Linked DNA regions of Ramlibacter pinisoli. The main gene of each other region encodes a partner of the protein of the gene in region 2 in a complex. Links are inferred from orthologs where the notes say so. Each region holds a gene or a part of one and is shown on either strand. Other genes may lie near its edges.

Region 1 (4,231 bases), on a different replicon or contig from region 2:
GACCAGCTCCATGTCGGCCACCGTGACGCCGCGCAGCAGGGCGACCCGCCGGCGCAGGCTCTCCTTGTAGTCGGCGATCTCGCCGCGCATCGCGGCCTCGGTGATGGCGGCCACTTCCTCCTTGCGGCCGGCCGCATCGGCGATCTCGTCGACGCACTCGATGTTGATCAGGGTCGAGTCCATGTCGAACGCGACCAGCTTGAAGTCGGACAGCCGCAGCGGCGGGGTGAAGCCCTGGATGGAAAGGCCGGGAGCGAAGGAGGTCAGTGGCATGGGGGCGATTTTCCCATTCTGGAATGAGGAAACGGGACGTACGGGAGTGCGCGTTCGGGGTTTGCGTCCGCTCCCGCCTTCAGGCCGTTTCAGCAACCTTCGGCTGCCCCAGCGACCGCAGCACGTCGCGCACCATCTGCGCCCGGTCGCGGGGCTCTTTCAGTTCGCGCTCGATGCGCAGCTTCTCGTTGCCGGCCAGCTTGATGTGGCGGTTCTTCTGCACCAGCTCGATGATGCGCAGCGACTCCACCGGCGGGTTGGGCCGGAAGGTGATGGTGATGACGCCCGGCGCGGCGTCGACCTTGACCACGCCATAGGGGCGGGCCAGCACGCGCAGCCGGTGCACGTCGATCAGGGTCTGCGCCTGCGCCGGCGGCTTGCCGAAGCGATCGACGATCTCCTCCAGCAGCGAGTCGATCTGGTCGGTGGTCTTGGACGTGGCCAGCTTCTTGTAGAACGACAGCCGCAGGTGCACGTCGCCGCAGTAGTCCTCGGGCAGGAGGGCCGGGGCATGCAGGTTGATGTCGGTGGTGACGGACAGCGGCGCCAGCAGGTCGGGCTCGTGGCCGGCCTTGAGCGAACGCACCGCCTCTGCCAGCATCTCGTTGTACAGCTGGAAGCCCACCTCCAGCATGTTGCCGCTCTGGTTCTCGCCCAGCACCTCGCCGGCGCCGCGGATCTCGAGGTCGTGCATCGCGAGGTAGAAGCCCGAGCCCAGTTCTTCCATCTGCTGGATGGCGTCGAGGCGCTGGGCCGCCTGCTTGGTCAGGCTCTCGGTGTCGGGCACCATCAGGTAGGCGTAGGCCTGGTGGTGGCTGCGGCCGACGCGGCCGCGCAGCTGGTGCAGCTGCGCCAGCCCGAACTTGTCGGCCCGGCTGATGACGATGGTGTTGGCCGTCGGGACGTCGATGCCGGTCTCGATGATGGTGGAGCACAGCAGCACGTTGAAGCGCTGCTGCACGAAGTCGCGCATCACCCGCTCGAGCTCGCGCTCGGGCATCTGGCCATGCGCGACCGCGATGCGGGCCTCGGGCAGCAGCGCCTCCAGCCTTTCGCGCCGGTTCGCGATCGTCTCCACCTCGTTGTGCAGGAAGTACACCTGGCCGCCGCGCTTGAGCTCGCGCAGGACGGCCTCCCGGACCACGCCGTTGCCCTCGTTGCGCACGAAGGTCTTGATGGCCAGGCGCCGCTGCGGCGCAGTGGCAATGACCGACAGGTCGCGCAGGCCCTCCAGCGCCATGCCCAGCGTGCGCGGGATGGGCGTGGCGGTGAGCGTGAGCACGTCGACCTCGGCCCGCATGGCCTTCATCGCCTCCTTGTGGCGCACGCCGAAGCGGTGCTCCTCGTCGATGATGAGCAGGCCCAGGTTCTTGAACTTGGTCGATTCGGAGAGCAGCTTGTGGGTGCCCACCACGATGTCGACGCTGCCGTCGGCCAGGCCCTTGAGCGTGGCGGTCACTTCCTTGCCGGAGCGGAAGCGCGACACCTCGGCCACCTTGACCGGCCACTTGGAGAAGCGGTCGACCAGCGTCTGGAAGTGCTGCTCGGCCAGCAGCGTGGTGGGAGCGAGGAAGGCCACCTGCTTGCCGCCGGTGACGGCGATGAAGGCGGCGCGCAGGGCGACCTCGGTCTTGCCGAAGCCGACGTCGCCGCACACCAGCCGGTCCATCGGCTGCGGCGAGATCATGTCCTGGATGACGGCGTGGATGGCCGCGTTCTGGTCGGCCGTCTCCTCGAAGCCGAAGTCGTTCGAGAAGGCCTCGTAGTCCTGCGGCGAGAAGCGGAACGCGAATCCCTCGCGCGCCGCGCGGCGGGCGTAGATGTTCAGCAGCTCGGCGGCGGTGTCGCGCACCTGCTCGGCGGCCTTGCGGCGGGCCTTCTCCCACTGGCCCGAGCCCAGCTTGTGCAGCGGCGCCTCGTCGGCCGACACGCCGGTGTAGCGGCTGATCTGGTGCAGCTGGCTGACCGGGACGTACAGCGTGGCCTTGTCGGCGTATTCCAGGTGCAGGAACTCGGTGTTGCCCTGGCCCAGGTCCAGGTTCACCAGGCCCTTGTAGCGGCCGATGCCGTGCTGCGTGTGCACCACCGGGTCGCCGACGTTCAGCTCCGACAGGTCCTTGATCAGGGCTTCGACGTCGCTGACCTGCTCCTGCTTCTTGCGCCGGCGCGTGGTGGCGCCGGCCGCGAACAGCTCGGTCTCGGTGACGATGTCGAGCGCCTCGGCCACCCAGCTGAAGCCCTCGGCCAGCGCCGCGGTGGCGATGCCCAGCTTCTCGTCGCTGGCCAGGAACTCCTCCAGCGAATCGAACGCCGGTGGCGACACCTGGCTGGCGCGCAGGAAGTCGAGCAGGCTCTCGCGGCGACCCGCACTCTCGGCGACCACGAGGACGCGGTGCGCGGTGGCGGCCACGTGCTGGCGGAAGCGGGCCAGCGGCTCCTCGGCGCCGCGCACCACCGACAGCTCGGGCAGCTTCTGGAACAGCGCGCTGTCCGCGATGTCCTGCGTGCCCGGCCGCAAGGCCAGCTGGGCGTGGTCATTGGCGCGGCCGTAGAACTGCTCGATCGTCAGGAACAGGGCTTCGGGCGGCAGGATGGGGCGGTCGGGGTCGCCCTGCAGCAGGCGATGCCGGTCCCGGGTGTCCTGCCAGAAGCGCTGGAAGGCCGGCTCCAGGTCGCCATGCAGCACCAGCGTGGCCTGGGGACCCAGGTAGTCGAACACCGTCGCCGTGTCGTCGAAGAACAGCGGCAGGTAGTACTCGATGCCGGCGGTGGCCACGCCGTTGCCCATGTCCTTGTAGATGCGGCTGCGGGTCGGGTCGCCCTCCAGCAGCTCGCGCCAGCGGCTGCGGAACTTGGCCCGTGCGTCGTCGTCCATCGGGAATTCGCGGCCGGGCAGCAGGCGCACGTCGGGCACGGGATACAGGCTGCGCTGGCTGTCCGGGTCGAAGGTGCGGATCGAGTCGATCTCGTCGTCGAACAGGTCGACCCGATACGGCACGGCCGACCCCATCGGGAACAGGTCGATCAGGCCGCCGCGCACCGCGTACTCGCCGGGGCTGACGACCTGCGTGACGTGGTTGTATCCCGCCAGGGTGAGCTGCGCCTTCAGCCGCGCCTCTTCCAGCTTTTGCTTCACCTGGAACGAGAACGTGTAGCCGGCCAGGAAGGACGGCGGGGCGACCCGGTACAGCGCCGTGGTGGCCGGCACGATGACGACGTCGGCCTCGCCCTGCGAGATGCGCCACAGCGTGGCGAGGCGCTCGCTGATCAGGTCCTGGTGCGGCGAGAACGTGTCGTAGGGCAGCGTTTCCCAGTCGGGGAACAGCGCCACCCGCAGGTCGGGCGCGAAGAACGCCAGTTCGTCGATGAGGCGCTGCGCATCGGCCGCGCCGGCCGTGACGATGCCGGTGGGGCGGCCGGCGGCCTTCTCGCGCTCGGACAGGCGGGCCAGCAACAGCGCGTCCGCCGAGCCGGGAGGGCGGGGCAGCGCGTAGCGCTTGCCGGGTGACAGCTTGGGAAGTTCCATCGGTGGTGCAAATGCGAACACCCCTCGCCGGGCAGGGAGGGGTGTGCATGGATTCTAGAATGGCCCCCATCTCCATGCCGGCCCATCCTTCCGATTCCCCTGTGCGGTTCCACGCCGTGCTGCCGTGCGCAGGAACCGGCAGCCGCGCCGGCACCGAAGGCCCCAAGCAATACGAACCGCTCGCCGGGCGGATGCTGGTGCTGCACACGCTGGCCGCCCTGGCGCAGGTCCGGCGCCTCGCGTCGCTGCTGGTGATGGTCGCGCCGGACGACCGGCGCATGCCGGCCGGCAGCGGCTACACCGTGGTGGCATGCGGCGGCGCCACCCGCGCGCAGACCGTGGCCAACGGCCTGGACGAACTGCACCGGCGCGGCGCGTCGGAGAACGACTGGGTGCTGGTGCACGACGCGGCGCGCTGCCTGGTCACGCCGG
Region 2 (3,686 bases):
CCGGTCGGCGTTGGTGGTGCTGTGGCTGCCCTTGAGGTGCATCTCGACGTCGGCGGCGATGGCGCCGACTGCGCGCACCGCTTCGTGCAGCTGCCGCTCGGTGGTGTCGAGCTTGCGGGCCCAGGCGGCGCAGTCCTGCGGATCGTTCACGTCGATGCGGTCGGGCTCCACGCCCGGCTGGGTGGATGGGGACATGGCCGAACCTCCTGCTGCTGCGATGCCTCAGGCTAGTTCGGCCACCCCGTCCGCGCTGTAGGCCGGTGCCGCACACGGCCGCACCGGCCCGGGGCGCGCCCGGCTAGAGCAGCCGCTGCAGGTAGCGGCCGGTGTGGCTGGCCGGATCGGCCGCCACCTGCTCGGGCGTGCCGGCCACCACCACCGTGCCACCGCCGGCGCCGCCCTCGGGGCCCATGTCGATCACCCAGTCGGCCGTCTTGATGACGTCCAGGTTGTGCTCGATGATGACGATGGTGTTGCCGGCATCGCGCAGCTGGTGCAGCACCTTCAGCAGCAGGTCGGTGTCGGCGAAGTGCAGCCCGGTGGTGGGCTCGTCCAGGATGTAGAGCGTGCGGCCGGTGTCGCGCTTGGACAGCTCCAGCGCCAGCTTGACGCGCTGCGCCTCGCCGCCCGACAGCGTGGTGGCCGCCTGCCCCAGCTTGACGTACGACAGGCCCACGTCCAGCAGCGTCTGCAGCTTGCGGGCGATGGCCGGCACGGGCTTCAGGAACTCGTAGGCGTCCTCCACCGTCAGGTCCAGGATCTGGGCGATGTTGCGGCCCTTCCACTGCACCTCCAGCGTCTCGCGGTTGTAGCGCTGGCCGCGGCAGACATCGCAGGGCACGTAGACGTCAGGCAGGAAGTGCATCTCGACCTTCACCACGCCGTCGCCCTGGCAGGCCTCGCAGCGGCCGCCGGCGACGTTGAAGGAGAACCGGCCCGGGCCGTAGCCGCGTTCCTTGGCGGTGGCGGTCTCGGCCATCAGCTCGCGGATCGGCGTGAACAGGCCGCTGTAGGTGGCCGGGTTGCTGCGCGGGGTGCGGCCGATCGGCGACTGGTCGACGTTGATCACCTTGTCGAAATGGTCGATGCCCTCGATGGCGACGTGCGGCGCCGGCTCCTCGTGGGCGCGGTACAGCTCGCGCGCCACCGCCGCGTACAGCGTGTCGTTCACCAGGGTCGACTTGCCCGAGCCCGAGACGCCGGTCACGCAGGTCAGCAGCCCGACCGGGATGTCGACCGTCACGTCCTTCAGGTTGTTGCCGTGCGCGCCCTCGATGCGCAGCTTCTGCACCGCGCCGGCCTTGCCGCCGGCCAGCGGCAGCCAGGGGTGGCGCGTGGCCGGCACCGGGATGACCCGGCGGCGCGACAGGTACTGGCCGGTGAGCGAATCGGCGCTGGCCTCGACGTCGGCCGGCGTGCCCTGCGCCATCACCCGGCCGCCGTGCAGGCCGGCGCCCGGTCCCATGTCGACCACGTGGTCGGCGGCGCGGATCATGTCCTCGTCGTGCTCGACCACCAGCACGCTGTTGCCGATGTCGCGCAGGTGCTGCAGGGTGCCGATCAGGCGGTCGTTGTCGCGCTGGTGCAGGCCGATGCTGGGCTCGTCCAGCACGTACATCACGCCGGTGAGGCCGGAGCCGATCTGGCTGGCCAGCCGGATGCGCTGCGCCTCGCCGCCCGACAGGGTCTCGGCGCTGCGGTCCAGGCTCAGGTAGTTGAGGCCGACGTCGTTGAGGAAGCGCAGCCGGTTGGCGATCTCGCGCACCACCTTGTCGGCGATCTCGGCCTTCGAGCCGGCCAGCTGCAGCGACGAGAAGTAGTCGAGGCAGTCGCGCAACGTGAGGTGGCTGATGGTGTGGATGGTGCGCGCCTGCGCCTGGTCGCCCACCCGCACGTGGCGCGCCTCCGGTCGCAGCCGGGTGCCGCCGCACTCGGGGCAGGGCTGCAGGCTGCGGTAGCGCGCCAGTTCCTCGCGCACCGCCGGCGCGTCGGTCTCGCGGTAGCGCCGCGCCATGCCGGGGATGATGCCCTCGAAGGGGTGCTTCTTCGTGACCTTCCTGCCGGCCGTGCTGCCCGACTCCATCACGTAGTGGAAGCGGATCTCCTCTTCGCCCGAGCCGTGCAGCAGCACCTGCTGCACCGGCGCGGGCAGCGACTCGAACGGGGCGTCGACGCTGAAGCCGTAGTGCTTGGCCAGGCTCTCGACCAGGCCGAAGTAGTAGGGGTTGCGCCGGTCCCAGCCCTTGACCGCGCCCGAGGCCAGCGACAGCGAGGGAAAGGCCACCACCCGCTGCGGGTCGAAGTGCTCCATCGCGCCCAGGCCGTCGCAGGCCGGGCAGGCGCCCACCGGCGAGTTGAACGAGAACAGGCGTGGTTCCAGCTCGCTGATCGAGTAGTGGCAGATCGGGCAGGCGAACTTGGCGTTGAACAGGTGCTCGGTGCCGCCGTCCATCTCCAGCGCCACCGCCCGGCCCTCGGCCAGCCGCAGTGCCGCCTCGAAGCTCTCGGCCAGGCGCTGCTGCACCTCGGGCCGCACCTTCAGGCGGTCGATGACGACATCGATGTCGTGCTTCTCGGTCTTCTTCAGCTTGGGCAGCTGGTCGAACTCGTACGGCGTGCCGTTGACGCGGAAGCGCACGTAGCCCTGCGCCTGCATGTGCGCGAACACGTCCTCGAACTCGCCCTTGCGCTCGCGCGCGATCGGCGCCAGCACCATCAGTCGGGTGTCGGGCGGCAGCGCCAGCACGGTGTCCACCATCTGGGACACGGTCTGCGAGGTCAGCGGGATGTCGTGGGTGGGGCAGTAGGGCGTGCCGGCGCGGGCGAACAGCAGCCGCAGGTAGTCATGGATCTCGGTCACTGTGCCGACGGTCGAGCGCGGGTTGTGGCTGGTGGCCTTCTGCTCGATCGAGATCGCGGGCGACAGGCCCTCGATCAGGTCGACGTCGGGCTTGTCCATGAGCTGCAGGAACTGCCGCGCATAGGCCGACAGGCTCTCGACGTAGCGCCGCTGGCCCTCGGCATACAGCGTGTCGAAGGCGAGCGACGACTTGCCCGAGCCCGACAGGCCGGTGATCACCACCAGCCGGTTGCGCGGCAGGTCGAGATCGATGTTCTTGAGGTTGTGGGTGCGCGCGCCGCGGATGCTGATCCGCTGCCTCAAGGCCTCTTGCAAGGACTTGCCGTGGGTGCTGTCGTTCAAGATGGGCCGGGCCGAGGGAAACCCGACATGATAGGGCGCCGACGCCGGCGGGCGCGAGAGGCGGCAGCCCGATTCGCCGGCGAGCCCGCCCGTGCTGTAAGCGGGCGAGTCAGTTGTATCGCGGGGAGTAAAGCGCCCACGCCCGGCGTTCATGGGGTGTCAACACCCCTGGAGACGACGCCATGCCCTACCTTGCCCACCCCCTGCTGGCTGCCTGCCGGCGCCCCTGCGCGGCCATTGGACGGCTGCTGCCCGCCGTCGCGGCGGCGCTGCTGGCCGGCGCGGCCCTGGCGCCGGCCGCCGCCCTGGCCGATGACCTGCTGGTGCGGTTCGACGGCGGCATCGGCTCGCAGCCGCTGCGTTCCGGCCCGGCCGTCAACACGGTCCAGAACGTCAATCCCGGCGGCATCCCCTGGGTCATCGCCGAGCTGCGCGCCGACGTGCGCACCGACGGCAGGATCCGGGTCAACGGCCGCGGTCTGCT

What was found.
Region 1: the proteins of uvrA (region 2) and mfd are in contact, whole or in part, in a crystal structure (PDB 4DFC), measured with the Escherichia coli proteins. The link is inferred for Ramlibacter pinisoli from one-to-one orthologs.

What each region holds. Positions count from the first base shown.
Region 1 is NZ_WSEL01000009.1:662,475-666,705, reverse strand. The notes cover bases 153-4,173. They hold mfd (transcription-repair coupling factor), read right to left. Parts: upstream 3,800-4,173; coding sequence 353-3,799; downstream 153-352. Other genes in these bases: ispD (2-C-methyl-D-erythritol 4-phosphate cytidylyltransferase), read left to right, coding at 3,859-4,173; serB (phosphoserine phosphatase SerB), read right to left, coding at 153-273. In the rest of the region: more of serB, read right to left, coding at 1-152; more of ispD, read left to right, coding at 4,174-4,231. UniProt on the Escherichia coli protein: Couples transcription and DNA repair by recognizing RNA polymerase (RNAP) stalled at DNA lesions. Mediates ATP-dependent release of RNAP and its truncated transcript from the DNA, and recruitment of nucleotide excision repair machinery to the damaged site.
Region 2 is NZ_WSEL01000002.1:209,241-212,926, forward strand. The notes cover bases 99-3,574. They hold uvrA (excinuclease ABC subunit UvrA), read right to left. Parts: upstream 3,206-3,574; coding sequence 299-3,205; downstream 99-298. Other genes in these bases: GON04_RS01060 (DUF3606 domain-containing protein), read right to left, coding at 99-195; GON04_RS01070 (hypothetical protein), read left to right, coding at 3,385-3,574. In the rest of the region: more of GON04_RS01060, read right to left, coding at 1-98; more of GON04_RS01070, read left to right, coding at 3,575-3,686. UniProt on the Escherichia coli protein: The UvrABC repair system catalyzes the recognition and processing of DNA lesions. UvrA is an ATPase and a DNA-binding protein. A damage recognition complex composed of 2 UvrA and 2 UvrB subunits scans DNA for abnormalities.